DNA from 3 places in the Leclercia adecarboxylata genome. Region 3 is predicted to be linked to each of the others. Evidence: predicted binding sites of a transcription regulator. Region 3 holds the regulator's gene; each other region holds the start of a gene.

Region 1 (5,283 bases), 2.2 Mb from region 3:
CTTTAGATGACAAAAAAAGCGATGAATTTATCTTAGAGCAAAACCTTACCGCGCTAAAAGAGATTAAAAACGCGGAAATACAACGCATTGCAAAAGATTTGCTCTCCATTCCGGCCGGTCTGGTACGCCTGAAATGGCAGAATCGCCGGGAAATTTATCCGTTGCAGGTAAAAGAAGAGATCTACGGCGCGGCAATAAACGTCATCATGGAACAACGTCCCGACTTAAAAGAGAAAATACTGGCGCGGCTGGAAACCAATTATCAATATTTGCTGGCACGCGAAACCGCGACCCTGCGCGTCACACGCAAGCTGGCCGATGAAGGCTATCGCACCTCCAGCGTGACGACCGTGGCGTTGAATGAAGACATGCTGGCCGCCAAAGCTGACGTTCCCCCGCAAAAGCCGTAATCCTCGACAAACCTGCCGCACCGCCTGTTTCCGCTCCGCCCGATTCATTTAAGGATTATCCTGAATGATCCTCACAGCCCAGTTGATTCTCCTAAACTTAAGGTCTGATTAACCCCTCAAGGAGAACCTCAATGGCAAATTCTCAGAGCAAAATTCAGGATCCGACCACCCAGTACTACACCGGTGAGTATCCGCAGCAGAAACAGCCTGCGCCCGGCGTACAGAGCAAAATGGACCCGGTGCCGGATTGCGGCGAAAAAACCTATAAAGGCAGCGGCAGACTACAGGATCGTAAGGCACTGGTGACAGGGGGCGACTCCGGGATTGGGCGCGCTGCCGCCATCGCTTACGCGCGTGAAGGCGCAGACGTTGCCATCAACTACCTGCCCGCCGAGGAAGAGGACGCTCAACAGGTTAAGCAGCTTATTGAAGAGGCCGGACGCAAGGCGGTGCTTATTCCCGGCGATCTGAGTGATGAAAAATTTGCCCGCTCGCTGGTGCATAAAGCCCATCAGGAACTAGGCGGACTGGACGTGCTGGCGCTGGTGGCCGGTAAGCAGGTGGCGGTGGAGAAGATTGCCGATCTGACCACCGAGCAGTTTAAGCAGACCTATGCCGTAAACGTGCTGGCATTGTTCTGGATAACCCAGGAGGCGCTGCCGCTGCTGCCTGCCGGGTCGAGCATCATCACCACCTCGTCGATTCAGGCCTATCAGCCGAGCCCGCACCTGCTGGACTACGCCTCAACCAAAGCGGCGATCCTCAACTTCAGCCGCGGGCTGGCAAAACAGGTAGCGGAGACCGGCGTGCGCGTCAACGTGGTGGCCCCGGGGCCCATCTGGAAGGCGCTGCAAATCTCCGGCGGCCAGACCCAGGAGAAGATCCCGCAGTTTGGTCAGCAGACCCCGATGAAGCGCGCAGGGCAGCCTGCGGAGCTGGCGCCGGTGTACGTCTATCTGGCGAGTCAGGAATCAAGCTACGTGACGGCAGAAGTGCACGGCGTGTGCGGTGGGGAACATCTGGGATAGTTGTTCGTTGCCGGGTGGCGGCTTCGCCTTACCCGGCCTACGTTTCGCATGTAGGCCGGGTAAGCGTAGCGCCACCCGGCAAAAACAATTACGGCAACCCAAGGGTTGCCGTAATTGTTTATTTAGCCACTGTCTTCTCTTCGCCGACTAAACCTATCTTCAGGTAACCCGCCTGATGCAGCGTGTCCATTACCTTCATCATGGTTTCGTAGTCGACCGTTTTATCGGCACGGAAGAAGACCGTCGTGTCTTTCTTGCCTTCGGTCAGGGCGTTCAGCGCCGGGATCACCGACTCATCAGTCACCGGATCGTTACCCAGGAACATGGATTTATCGGCTTTAACGGACAGATAAATCGGTTTTTCCGGGCGCGGCTGCGGCTGACTGGATGACGCAGGCAGATTCACCTTCACGTCCACGGTCGCCAGCGGCGCCGCAACCATGAAGATAATCAGCAGAACCAGCATGACGTCGATAAACGGCGTCACGTTGATTTCGTGCATTTCGCCGTTATCGTCCAGATTTTCATTAAGACGCATTGCCATGGCGAATCAACCTACGTGAAATTTCTGAGCAGAACGGACCGGCTTCGCAGCGCTGGCGCTGAGATCCAGATCGCGGCTTTGCAGCAGCAGAACCTGAGCGGCAACGTCGCCGAGGGTCGCTTTGTAGCTGCCGATCATACGGGCGAAGATGTTATAGATAACCACCGCCGGGATGGCCGCGACCAGACCAATGGCCGTCGCCAGCAGCGCTTCGGCGATGCCGGGTGCCACAACCGCGAGGTTGGTGGTTTGCGTCTGGGCAATGCCGATGAAGCTGTTCATGATGCCCCAGACGGTACCGAACAGACCGACGAACGGTGAAATAGCACCGATGGTCGCCAGGTAGCCGTTGCCGCGTCCCATATGACGGCCAATAGCCGCAACGCGACGCTCCAGGCGGAAGCCGGTACGCTCTTTAATACCTTCGTTGTCTTCACTGCCTGCGGAAAGTTCCAGCTCGTTCTGTGCTTCGTTGATTAACTGGGTGGTCAGGCTCTTCGCCTGGAAGGAAGAAGCCATGTCGCTCGCCTGATTCAGGGTGCGGGCTTCGGCCAGCTGCTGCTGCTCGCGCTTAAGACGACGCTTATGCGAAATAAGCTCAGCGCTCTTACTAAAGAAAATAGCCCAGGTGACGACAGACGCCAGAATCAGGCCGATCATGACAATCTTCACCACGATGTCGGCATGATGATACATGCCCAAGACGGAGAGATCCGTCTGCATCAAATTATTACCCACTCGGTATCTCCAGGACACAAATCACAAAATCTGAGCATAATAATATCAAAACAGCGTCGAATTGATAGTAGTTCTCATTAGTATTTACATAGTGCCGTAAATTCGTTTCATTTTCCTTGCGCTTACGCAGGAAAAATTTCCCGGAAACAAATTTTAAAAAATTTTCCGCTGAACCAGTGAGCGTTGACGTGACCATTTTTACTTTCGTGATAGTGTGGACGTCCAGACGTATAAAAACAGGTTGCGCAGATATGAAAGAGAAGCATCTTGATACTACCCTCGTCCAGGCGGGACGCAGTAAGAAATATACCCTTGGCTCGGTGAACAGCGTCATCCAGCGCGCCTCGTCGCTGGTGTTTGATACCGTCGAAGCGAAAAAGCACGCCACCCGCAACCGGGCCAACGGCGAGCTGTTTTACGGACGTCGCGGGACGCTAACCCATTTCTCGTTACAGGAAGCGATGTGCGAGCTGGAAGGCGGCGCGGGCTGCGCGCTGTTCCCCTGCGGCGCGGCGGCGGTAGCGAATACCATTCTGGCGTTCGTCGAGCAGGGCGACCATATCCTGATGACCAACACCGCCTATGAGCCAAGCCAGGACTTCTGCACCAAAATCCTCAGCAAGCTGGGCGTCACCACCGGCTGGTTCGACCCGCAGATTGGCGCCGGGATCGCCGAACTGATCCAGCCTAATACCCGAATTGTATTCCTGGAATCGCCGGGCTCCATCACTATGGAAGTGCATGACGTGCCTGCCATCGTAGAGGCGGTGCGCAGCAAAGCGCCGGACGCCATCATCATGATCGATAACACCTGGGCGGCGGGCGTGCTGTTTAAGGCGCTCGATTTTGGTATCGATATTTCTATCCAGGCGGCGACCAAATACCTGATTGGCCACTCTGACGGCATGATCGGCACTGCGGTCTCTAACGCCCGCTGCTGGGAGCAATTGCGTGAGAATGCCTATCTGATGGGCCAGATGGTGGATGCCGATACCGCCTACATGACCAGCCGCGGCCTGCGCACCCTGAGCGTGCGCCTGCGTCAGCATCATGAAAGCAGCCTGCAGGTTGCCCGCTGGCTGGCGCAGCATCCGCAGGTGGCGCGCGTTAATCATCCGGCGCTGCCGGGCAGCATCGGGCATGAGTTCTGGCAACGTGACTTTACGGGCAGCAGCGGTCTGTTCTCGTTTGTGCTCAATAAGCGCCTGAGCAACGACGAACTCTCCGCGTATCTGGACAACTTCTCGCTGTTCAGCATGGCCTATTCGTGGGGCGGCTTTGAATCGCTGATTTTACCCAACCAGCCAGAGCAGATTGCGGCCCTGCGTCCGGGCGGTGAAGTGGACTTTACCGGCACCCTGATCCGCCTGCATATCGGCCTGGAAAACGTCGACGATTTAATCGCCGATCTGGAAGCCGGGTTTGCGCGAATCGAATAGCGCAGGGCGATAAAAACACTCCGCGGACACTTTTCTCCACAATCCCTGCAGAAAAGTCTGATTTGTTGCGCCTGCGATCAAAGCCCGCAGGCGAAATAGGGAGTACAATAGCCTTATAAATGCTGTTCCACAGGAAAGCCCATGGCTGTTATTCAAGATATTATCGCTGCACTCTGGCAACACGATTTTGCAGCACTGGCGGACCCGCACGTGGTTGGGATTGTCTATTTCGTCATGTTCGCCACGCTGTTTCTGGAAAATGGGTTACTGCCCGCCTCCTTTTTACCGGGCGACAGCCTGCTGCTGCTGGCAGGCGCGTTAATCGGTAAAGGGGTCATGGACTTCACTCCCACCATGGTGATCCTCACCTCGGCCGCCAGCCTGGGCTGCTGGCTCAGCTATCTGCAGGGCCGCTGGCTCGGCAATACGCGGGTGGTGAAAAGCTGGCTGGCGCAGCTGCCGCATAAATACCACCAGCGGGCGACCTGCATGTTCGATCGCCACGGCCTGCTGGCGCTGCTGGCCGGGCGTTTCCTGGCGTTTGTCCGCACCTTGCTGCCCACCATGGCGGGCATTTCCGGGCTCTCTAACCGCCGCTTCCAGTTCTTTAACTGGCTGAGCGCCCTGCTGTGGGTCGGCGTGGTGACCACGCTCGGCTACGCGTTAAATATGATCCCCTTTGTGAAACATCATGAAGATCAGGTCATGACCTTCCTGATGATCCTGCCGATTTTCCTGCTGGTGGCGGGCCTGTTGGGGACGATTGTGGTGGTGATCCGCAAGAAGTACTGCAGCGCCTGAAAAAATCCCCTCACCCTGACCCTCTCCCCCCAGGGGAGAGGGAATTTGACCCCCACCCTACCCCTGCATTGTTCTGATCCGCGCCGCATCTTCCCCTGGCGTTACGCCAAAGTAGCGCTTGAACTCACGGCTGAACTGCGAGGCGCTCTCATACCCCACCCGCAGCGCGGCGGCGCTGGCCTTCATGCCGTCGTGAATCATTAACATGCGCGCCTTGTGCAGGCGGTAGCTCTTGAGATACTGCAGCGGCGAGGTGCTGGTCACCGATTTGAAGTTATGGTGGAACGCCGACACGCTCATGTTGGCCTCGGCCGCCAGCTGGT
Region 2 (5,283 bases), 670 kb from region 3:
CACCTCGTTTTTCACCGGCATCGCCAGGCTGTTGATGCGCAGGGTGGTGTTTTCGCCGTTCAGCTGGGTGCTGGTGTTATGGCGCAGGACCGCGCCGCCCAGCAGGAAGCTGTGGCTGAACGCCGACCCATCGGCGGCCATCTGCAGATCGTTATGGGCGAAGTGGTGGCTCGCCGCATTCTCAAACGCCAGCTTGATATGGTGCAGCCGGGCGTTGGCCGCCACGTTCATGGTCAGGCGCGCGCCGGTGAAATGGCGCATGTCGTTGAGACTGACGTAATGTTCAACGATCGTGGCTTCTGCCCCCTCGGCAAGTTCCAGATGGTGGCGATAGTGAGCGGTGTTGATCTCCTCACCTGCCAGCCCCTGGGTGATATGCAGCAGGAGCAACGGCTTAGAAGGCCGTTGGTCACGCTTCACGCTGATATGGGTGACGCTCTGGGCCAGGCTTTCGGTCAGATGCAGGAACAGCTCCGGCTGAACCGCTGTCGGCAGGCTCTGACGTTCGTCGTTAATTACCACTTCGAACCCGCTCTCGTCGGTGCTGTCGCTCAGATCCGCGTTAAAGCGCCCGTCGACAAAGACCAGCCGTGTGGCGTCGAGGGTCAGCGCCAGCGCATTGCGGTCGCCAGGCTCTACGCTTGCCGGACGCGCCACGAACTCGCCGTTGAGCAGCCCGTCCAGCGGGGTGTATTTCCAGTTTTCGTGCTTACGCGTCGGCAACCCGAGGCGCAGCATCTGCTGCAGGTGCTGTTGCGCCTGCTCCGAGCGCGTCTGGCCCTGCGCTTCAAACAGACGATGCCACTGCTGCAGCGCGTTACTGCTGTTCGCTAAGCCAGCCATAGCCCTGCTCCTCCAGCTGTTTGACCAGCGTGAAATCACCGGATTTCACAATTCGCCCCTGATAGAGCACATGAACGTAGTCAGGCTTGATGTAGTCAAGGATGCGCTGATAGTGGGTGACGATGATGAACGACCGCTTGCCGTCGCGCAGGGCGTTAACGCCGTCGGCGACGATCTTCAGGGCGTCGATGTCCAGCCCGGAGTCGGTTTCATCGAGGATGCACAGCTCAGGCTCGAGCACCGCCATCTGCAGGATGTCGTTACGCTTCTTCTCCCCGCCGGAAAAACCGACGTTGACCGAACGGGTAAGCAGATCTTCCGGCATCTTCAGCAGCTGAATTTTCTCTTCCATCAGGTCCTGGAAGTCGAAGCGATCCAGCTCCTCTTCGCTGCGGTATTTGCGCACCGCGTTCAGCGCGGTCTGCAGGAAGAACTGGTTGCTGACCCCCGGGATCTCCACCGGATACTGGAAGGCCATAAAGATGCCCTCCCCGGCTCTCTCTTCCGGCGACAGCTCCAGCAAATCTTTGCCCTTAAAGTCCACCGATCCGCCAACCACTTCGTAATCTTCGCGCCCGGCCAGGGTGGCCGACAGCGTACTTTTCCCGGAGCCGTTAGGGCCCATAATGGCATGCACTTCGCCCGGGCGAACCTCAAGGCTCAGGCCGCGCAGGATCGCTTTATCTTCCACACTGACCTGTAAATCTTTAATGCTTAACATGTGCTTTCCTTAATCCTTAACCGACGCTGTGTTCAAGGCTAATCGCCAGTAATTTCTGTGCTTCCACGGCAAACTCCAGCGGCAGTTCAGAGAACACATCCTTACAGAAGCCGTTGACAATCATCGAGATGGCGTCTTCTTCGCTGATGCCGCGCTGCAGGCAGTAGAAGAGCTGATCTTCGCCAATCCGCGAGGTCGTCGCCTCGTGCTCCAGTTGGGCGCTGTTGTTGCGGCACTCGACGTACGGGAAGGTGTGCGCCCCGCAGTCCGGGCCAATCAGCATTGAGTCGCACTGGGTAAAGTTACGGGCGTTGGTCGCCGTCGGCATGATTTTGACTAAGCCCCGATAGCTGTTCTGGCTTTTACCCGCCGAGATCCCTTTCGAGATGATGGTCGATTTAGTGTTCTTGCCGATGTGGATCATCTTGGTGCCGGTGTCGGCCTGCTGATGTCCGCTGGTCAGCGCCACGGAGTAGAACTCGCCGATGGAGTTATCCCCGCGCAGAATGCAGCTCGGGTATTTCCAGGTGATGGCGGAGCCGGTTTCCGACTGGGTCCAGGACATCTTGCTGTTTTCACCTTCGCAGAGGGCGCGTTTGGTGACGAAGTTCAGGATGCCGCCGGTGTTGTTATCCCCCGGGAACCAGTTCTGCACCGTGGAGTATTTCACTTCCGCGTCTTTATGGATGATCACTTCCACTACCGCAGCGTGCAGCTGGTAGCTGTCGCGCACCGGGGCGGAACAGCCCTCGATATAGCTGACGTAGCTGCCCTCGTCGGCGACGAGGATGGTGCGTTCAAACTGGCCGGTTTTCTCGGCGTTGATGCGGAAATAGGTGGAGAGCTCCATCGGGCAGCGCACGCCCTTCGGCACGTAGATAAAGGTGCCGTCGGAGGCGACCGCCGCGTTGAGGGCCGCAAAGAAGTTATCGTTGCCCGGCACCACGGTACCGAGGTACTTCTTCACCAGCTCGGGGTGATCGTGGATGGCTTCCCCGAAGGAGCAGAAAATAATTCCCTGCTCGCCGAGCTTTTCCCGGTAGGTGGTGGCCACCGACACGGAGTCGAAGATGGCGTCGACCGCCACTTCGCGCCCTTCACGCACCGGCACGCCGAGCTGTTCAAAGGCCTCTTCCACCTCTTTGCTTAAAAAGGCGTTGGCCCCGGTCTGCTGCACCGCACCGGGCTCGGAGGCGCAGGTGTCGTCGCAGTTGCCGCAGGACGGCGCAGAGTAGTAGCTGTAATCCTGATAGTTCAGCTTGTCGTAGTGCGCCTTCAGCCAGTGCGGCTCTTCCATCTCCAGCCAGGCCCTGAACGCATTCAGGCGGAACTCCAGCATCCAGTCGGGTTCATTACGTTTGGCCGAAATGGCGCGAATGACCTCTTCATTAATCCCTTTTGCCAGCTCGTCGGTCTGCAATTGGGTGAAGAAGCCCTCTTTATAATTAATATGGCCACCGGACCAGGTGTTGACATCGTCAGTTGCTTCAGTATGTCGAGACATAATACCGCCTATACCCCAAAACTTTCGCCGCAGCCGCATTCGTTCTGGGCTTTCGGGTTATTGAATTTGAATAACTGGTTCAAGCCTTCGCGCACGTAATCCACTTCCGTACCGTCAATAAACGGCATCGCCTGTAGCGGCACATAGAGTCGGGCGCCGTCATGTTCAAAGACCAGATCGTCTTTCTCCGGCTGGCTGACGGTCGTCAGGACGTAGCCGAAACCGGCGCACCCGGTCTGCTTCACCCCTAACCGCACGCCAAGCATGCCTGCCTGTTTGCTGACCAGGTCGCGAATGTGCGCCGCAGCGGCAGGCGTAAGCGATAATCCACGCCACGCGAAATCTGTCGGATCAAACGTTTCTGAATGCTGTTCCATAAGTCCACCTCATGTATTGCGCCCCCAGGGCATAACACCATGTTAGTGATAATGATTATCACTTCAACCCCTCAGTTGCAGGGTCATTCGGCTTAATCGCCCTTTTTGCTTACTTTCATTAAGCATAGACCCTGCTGACGGGCTTATCAGGCCTGAAGGTGAATGTTTAATCTGTTGATAATGCTGAGGATTACGGAAGGAAATCGGCAGAAATGGTCAAAAGCGAAAATATGTATAGAAAATGCCTATTTTTGGGATAGCTCTTTTTACGCTCACCGGATTGCCCCGTGAACATCGGTTTTATAGGCATACGGATCATCAACTTTCTCTTCTGCGCAACGATGTCATTCTGGCTATTTAATGCGTATTTCGCGTTTTGCCTGAATATCCGCTTTATCACCTCAATCCGCTCTCACCCTTGCCGATAAACACCCTGAGAAATGTAATTGCTTCAGTCCATATTAAAGGAGTCGACTTGAAAAATTTAAAAATTAGCTCAGGGTTAATGATCGTGCTGGGATTATTTACCCTTATGCTTGTGCTCTCCAGCGGGCTGGGGCTTTATTTCCTCAAGCTCAGCAACAGCTATGTGACAAAGATGAGTTATAACTCCAGCGAACAAAAAGCGTTGAATGCCACCCGCGATAATCTGTTAAGCGTGCGTATATTGATTGACTCAACGTTTCAGGCCAGGCTCCATAACGAGCCGGTTGATACGCCGGAAACAATGAATAAAATCAACACCCTGCTTAAAGAAGCCGATCGGCAATATCACCTGTTTGTTGAGATCCCAGGCCTGACTACCACGTTGCCAGAGCTAGGCCAGCAGATGAACCGCAGCTACAATCAAATGGTTGATACGGTTAAATTAAATCAGGGAGCACTCAATTCAGGTGCATCCCCTCAGGAAATAAAAACGTTTCTGGACAGTCACCGCGAGCAGATTAAAAATGCGCGTCAGCAGTGGGACAGCGATTATACCGCCTATATTGCCAAAACTCAGTCAGCATTAGATAAGGTGATTCAGTTCAGCAATCACTCTTATTCATTTTCGTTAATTCTGATGTCGGGCATGATCGTCGTCGCGATTATTATGTTCTTTATGATCAATATCTGGATGCGGAAAATGCTAATACGCCCATTACAGGAGGTCGCGCACCACTTTGACAATATTGGCAACGGAAACCTGACCGGGGAGATCCGCGTCACCAGCACCAATGAAATCGGGCAACTGTGCGCCTCGCTGCAGGCTATGCAGGCCGGACTGAACGACACCGTCAGGTCGATTAGAAACGGCGTGGAGACGATCAATATCGGTACGCAGGAGATTGCCTCCGGGAATAACGATCTGTCCCGGCGCACGGAAGAGCAGGCCGCAGCCGTTGTCGAGACGGCGGCCAGCATGGAGCAGATCACCTCTACGGTGAAAATGAATACCGATAACGCGCTTAATGCCTCACAGATGGCGCAGAATACGGCGAAAATCGCCAGCGCGGGCGAAAAGCAGATGCAGGATGTCACGCAAAAAATGGACGCCATCAGCCAGAGCGCGCAGAAGATGGTCGACATTATCAGCGTGATCGACGGCATCGCCTTCCAGACCAATATCCTGGCGCTGAATGCCGCCGTTGAAGCGGCGCGCGCCGGGCAGACGGGCCGCGGCTTTGCGGTGGTGGCAGGGGAAGTTCGCAATCTCGCCCGTCGCTGTGCCGAATCGGCCAAAGAGATCACCACCCTGATTAACGAATCGACCCTCTATATCCAGGAAGGTGCTGCGCTTGCCGGTAAAACCAGCCAGACGATGCTTGAAATCAGCAATTCCGTTGGCAAGGTGAACC
Region 3 (5,283 bases):
ACCAGGATTCGCTTGTGATCAAACAGGGCTTTGCTGAGCCATCCCTGAAAGAGGCCGTTGCCGGTAATGCGTACCAGTTTGAGCGTGAAGGTTACTTCTGCCTCGACAGCCGCTACGCCACCGCGGACAAACTGGTATTTAACCGTACCGTCGGTTTGCGTGATACCTGGGCGAAAGTCGGTGAATAACTGATTATTGTTTGAAAAACGCCGCGCACCGCGGCGTTTTTTTTGCATCACGATCAAGCTCTTAATCATATAAATGTTCGCGATGCGAATTAATTCCATTTATTAAAACTATTCTCTTTCTCTTCCTTTGCGCAAATTCCACGTAATAGCTTCCGGATAAGCTGCTTAAATCCTGCATGTTAAAAATAAATCGCTCATTCCGAACATTATTTTAATTAAAAATTCTCCTCCATTCGCTTTGTTACAAATGGCAATCAAATATGTGCGCTTTGTCATAATCCTGACTTTTGATCGCGGAAAAGCATTGATAATTCGCGTCGCGAAAAATAGTCTAAAGGCAGGAGATGTAAGCGGGTATTTCCGGTTGCCTCCACTTTTAACTTTTTGTTTTTCGCCGTTTAAGGCGCTTTAAATACGTCAAAGAGGATTAATTATGCGTACGTTTAGTGGCAAACGTAGTGCGCTTGCGCTGGCTATTGCCGGTGTTACAGCAATGTCAGGCTGGATGGTTTCTCCGAAAGCCCAGGCCGAAGGTTTTATTGATGATTCAACCCTCACGGGCGGTGTCTATTACTGGCAGCGTGAACGTGACCGTAAAGATGTCGAGGCAGATAAATACAAAACTAACCTGGCTCACTCCACCTGGAACGCCAACCTTGATTTCCAGTCCGGCTATGCTGCCGACATGTTCGGTCTTGATTTAGCGGCCTTCACCGCCATCGAAATGGCAGAAAATGGTGACAGCGGCCACCCGAACGAAATTGCATTCTCCTCCAGCAACAAAGCTTACAAAGAAGACTGGTCCGGCGATAAGAGCGGGATCAGCCTGTACAAAGCGGCTGCAAAATTCAAATATGGTCCGGTGTGGGCGCGCGGCGGCTGGCTGCAGCCAACCGGCCAGACCCTGTTAGCACCGCACTGGAGCTTTATGCCGGGTACTTACCAGGGCGCGGAAGCCGGGGCGAACTTTGACTACGGTGACAGCGGGGCGCTGAGCTTCTCGTACATGTGGACCAACGAGTATAAAGCCCCATGGCACCTCGAGATGGACAAGTTCTATCAGAATGACAGAAAGACCCGCGTCGATTATCTCCACTCCTTTGGCGCGAAGTACGACTTCAAAAATAACCTGATTCTGGAAGCCGCTTTTGGTCAGGCTGAAGGCTTCATCGATCAGTACTTTGCCAAAGCCAGCTACAAATTCGATATCGTGGGCGGCCCGCTCTCTACCAGCTATCAGTTCTACGGCACGCGTGATAAAGCCGACAGCGGCACCGTAAATGATATTTACGACGGCACGGCATGGCTGCAGGCGCTGACCCTGGGTTACAAAGTCGGTCAGGTCGATTTACGCCTGGAAGGGACTTATGTGAAAGCGGAAGGCCAGCAGGGCTACTTCCTGCAGCGTATGACCCCAACCTATGCATCCTCCAACGGTCGTCTGGACGTGTGGTGGGATAACCGCTCCGACTTCAACGCCAACGACGAAAAAGCGGTCTTCTTTGGCGCGATGTACGACCTGAGCAACTGGAACCTGGCAGGCTGGAGCGTCGGTGCCTCTTATGTCTACGCATGGGATGCAAAACCAGCCGACTGGCTGATCAACAGCGCGGGCCAGCGTGAAGATATTGCCTCTAACAAGATCAAAGAGTCTGCCTACAGCCTGGATGCGATTTACACCCTGCAGGACGGTCGCGCGAAAGGGACCATGTTCAAACTGCACTTCACGCAGTATGACAACCACTCCGACATCCCAAGCTACGGCGGCGGTTACGGCAACATCTTCCAGGACGAGCGTGACGTGAAGTTTATGGTTATCGCACCGTTCACCATCTTCTGATGACTAACCCGGCGGGGGATAACCCCGCCGACCGGAGACCGCTATGCTGAAAAAAATCGTACTGGTCGCGCTGCTGGCATCAGGACTGACCGCCTGCGCACAACCGCAGACCCAGAAAGAAGACACCCGTCTTAAAGAGGCCTACAGTGCCTGTATCAATACTGCTGAAGGCTCGCCAGAAAAAATTGAAGCCTGCCAGAGCGTGCTGAACGTGCTGCGCGAGGATAAGGCGCACGAACAGTTTGCGACCCAGGAGACCGTGAGAGTGGCCGATTACCAGGCCTGTATCATGGCGCGTAAAACGGGTAACAATCAGGACGTCACCAAAAACTGCGATAAGATCTGGCAGGAGATCCGTAGCAACAACGGTAAGTAAAGCTGTTTGCCACGCCCGGTGGCGCTGCGTTTACCTGAGCCTGCACATTCACAGGCCCGGTAAGCGTAGCGCCGCCGGGCTTTTTTACGTTATTACAGGCAAAAAAAAGCCAACCTTCAGGTTGGCTCAGCGTGTGCGGATGAATTATTTCGCGTCGTGCGCGTGGTCATCTTCGCGGCAGTCACCTTCGGCGCAGTGGCCATACAGGTACAGACTGTGGTTGGTCAGACGAATGCCATGACGTGCGGCAATTTCACGCTGACGGGATTCGATAGAGTCGTCGCTGAATTCGATCACTTTGCCGCAGTCAAGGCAAATCAGGTGATCGTGGTGATGCTGCTGCGTCAGTTCGAATACGGATTTACCGCCTTCGAAATTATGACGCGTAACGATGCCTGCATCGTCGAACTGGTTCAGTACACGGTAAACGGTAGCCAGACCAATCTCTTCGCCCATGTCGATCAGACGTTTGTATAAGTCTTCCGCACTGACATGATGGTTATCCGGACCCTGAAGCACTTCCAGGATTTTTAACCGTGGAAGCGTGACTTTCAGTCCGGCCTTCTTTAATGCGGTGTTGTTGTCAGTCATGCGGAATCTGTCCTGTTGCTAAACGATTCACTTCTAAAGAAGAAGTGACAGAAAATGCACCTGGGATAATGCGTCTCATTATAGAACTGCCATGACGTAATGAAAACTGCAAGTCTCAAGTAAAGTATGCTTATAAAAACGTGGTACCGCCAACAAACTTGTTACAGGGTGACCCGTTTGAACCTGGATCATTGTACAGGTATGACAGCAAAAGTTAAAAATTTGTAGCAATTATTTTGATTGCTTATACCTATCAATGCGGCGCAACTTAATCATTGCGCCGCAGCTTCATCAGGCATTAAGAATATCGTCGAGGTGCAACTCTTCGCGGACCTGCTTAACCCATTTATCTACACGCTCAGCGGTCAGTTCCGGCTGGCGGTCTTCATCAATGGCGAGACCGACGAAGTTGTTATCATCGGCCAGACCTTTGGACGCTTCGAAGTGGTAACCGGCCGTTGGCCAGTGGCCGACGATGACGGCGCCGCGCGGTTCAATGATGTCGCGAATAGTGCCCAGCGCATCGCAGAAGTACTCCGCGTAGTCTTCCTGATCGCCACAGCCGAACAGGGCAACCAGTTTGCCGTTGAAATCGATCTCTTCCAGAGACGGGAAGAAGTCGTCCCAGTCGCACTGCGCTTCGCCGTAGTACCAGGTCGGGATGCCCAGCAGCAGGATATCGTAACCTTCGATATCTTCTTTGCTGCTTTTCGCAATGTCATGCACATCGGCAACGTCTTTACCTAGCTGTTTTTGAATGTTTTTTGCGATATTTTCGGTGTTACCCGTGTCGCTGCCGAAAAAAATGCCGATGATTGCCATGAGTAAAATAACCTCTTGAAACTTAATGGTATGGTGGCGCAATTTAGCCACGGATAAGGGCAATCATAGCAGAACAGAGAAGCCTGCGGAAACTGCTATCACCCAGGACTGCACTCTGTGCTACATGAAAGCAACAAGAAGGGGAGTTTTCTGACTTAAGCTTTACCGTGCCATTTCTCAAGCTGTGAAATCAGCATCTCTTCAATAAGCTCACTGCGGCTGATCTCACGGGCATTCGCCAGCTCGTTCAGCGCATCGACGGCGTCAGCATTCAGTTTCAGCTCGACGCGTTTAAGCCCGCGGCTTTTATCGCGTTTAAGCTGATTGCGCTTGTTGATGCGCAGCTGTTCATCACGCGAAAGCGGATTGGTTTTCGGTCGTCCCGGGCGACGCTCATTCGCGAACAGATCTATTGTCGTGCGGTCCGTGTGTTCTTTGGCCATGATTTTGAGACTTCGGGGGAAACAAGACACCCTGCTAATGCCCGGGCGATAAGCGCGCCATCATACATCACCGAAAACGGCACGCCAACGACTGGAGGCCCACGGGCGACCAGTCGCTCTCTTTTTAATCAATTATTGATGTCAGCGAGGTACCGACGGATGGCGCGCAGCACCGCGTCCGGTTTTTCGGCATGAACCCAGTGCCCGGCCCCGGCAATCACATGCGCACGCGCCAGGGGGAATTGCGCCAGCAGCGCATCACGATACGCTTCGGTTACATAGGGCGAGTTGCCGCCGGTAATAAAGAGGGTCGGGTGCGGCCACGCCGGAACCGACTCCCAGCCGACGATATGGTCATACTGATCCCACAGCACCGGCACGTTGAAGCGCCACTCGCCGTCCACAAAGGATTTCAGCAGGAACTGCACCACGCCTTCTTCGTCCAGATGCTCACGCATCAGCGCGGCAGCCTGCTGGCGGGTGCTGACGCCCGCGTCCGTCACGGCATTAATGGCGGCGAAGATCTCATCGTGGCGGCGCACGTCATAATCTACCGGCGCTACGTCGATCACCACCAGGCCGGCGATACGCTCTGGCGCAAGAGCCGTCAGCGCCATCACCGCTTTGCCGCCCATCGAATGGCCAATCAGGATCGCTTTTTCGATATGGTGTTCATCCAGCGTATCCAGCAGATCCTGCGCCATGTCAGCGTAGGTCATCTGCGGCGAGCGCGGCGACAGACCGTGGTTGCGCATATCCACCTGCAGCAGCGCGTGGTCGGTCACCAGATCCCGTGCCAGCACGCCAAGGTTATCCAGGCTACCAAACAGGCCATGAACCAGGACGATGGGAGAATTATTGTGCGGCGATTGTGCAGATTGCGCTCGGGTATTCAATTTCATGGCAAAGTTCTTTTTTTACGTATGTCAGGTTAGGGTATCATGTTGACCATTCTGCCGCCCGGCTGCAAGGAAACAGTTAATTCTGACTTTTGCCGCCATTCTGGCTTGACGCTATCCGCTG

What was found. Region 3 encodes Fur, which represses iron uptake genes when iron is present. Its sites were predicted from a motif close to ATAATAATGAGAACNACTATCAA; they were not measured.
Region 1: a site for Fur is predicted at 2,782-2,804, ahead of exbB (tol-pal system-associated acyl-CoA thioesterase). Genes of this name have one in related genera too.
Region 2: a site for Fur is predicted at 3,485-3,507, ahead of sufA (Fe-S cluster assembly scaffold SufA). Genes of this name have one in related genera too.

What each region holds. Positions count from the first base shown of each region.
Region 1 is NZ_CP040889.1:1,261,035-1,266,317, forward strand. It holds gene FHN83_RS07750 (cytoplasmic protein) at 1-410, shown strand, start outside; gene FHN83_RS07755 (SDR family oxidoreductase) at 542-1,438, shown strand; gene exbD (TonB system transport protein ExbD) at 1,557-1,982, opposite strand; gene exbB (tol-pal system-associated acyl-CoA thioesterase) at 1,989-2,720, opposite strand; gene metC (cystathionine beta-lyase) at 2,972-4,159, shown strand; gene yghB (DedA family general envelope maintenance protein YghB) at 4,301-4,960, shown strand; gene FHN83_RS07780 (AraC family transcriptional regulator) at 5,018-5,283, opposite strand, start outside.
Region 2 is NZ_CP040889.1:4,108,013-4,113,295, reverse strand. It holds gene sufD (Fe-S cluster assembly protein SufD) at 1-843, opposite strand, end outside; gene sufC (Fe-S cluster assembly ATPase SufC) at 818-1,564, opposite strand; gene sufB (Fe-S cluster assembly protein SufB) at 1,581-3,068, opposite strand; gene sufA (Fe-S cluster assembly scaffold SufA) at 3,077-3,445, opposite strand; gene FHN83_RS21325 (methyl-accepting chemotaxis protein) at 3,921-5,283, shown strand, end outside.
Region 3 is NZ_CP040889.1:3,435,961-3,441,243, forward strand. It holds gene glnS (glutamine--tRNA ligase) at 1-188, shown strand, start outside; gene chiP (chitoporin ChiP) at 622-2,028, shown strand; gene chiQ (ChiQ/YbfN family lipoprotein) at 2,075-2,404, shown strand; gene fur (ferric iron uptake transcriptional regulator) at 2,549-2,995, opposite strand; gene fldA (flavodoxin FldA) at 3,287-3,817, opposite strand; gene ybfE (LexA regulated protein) at 3,973-4,260, opposite strand; gene ybfF (esterase) at 4,389-5,162, opposite strand.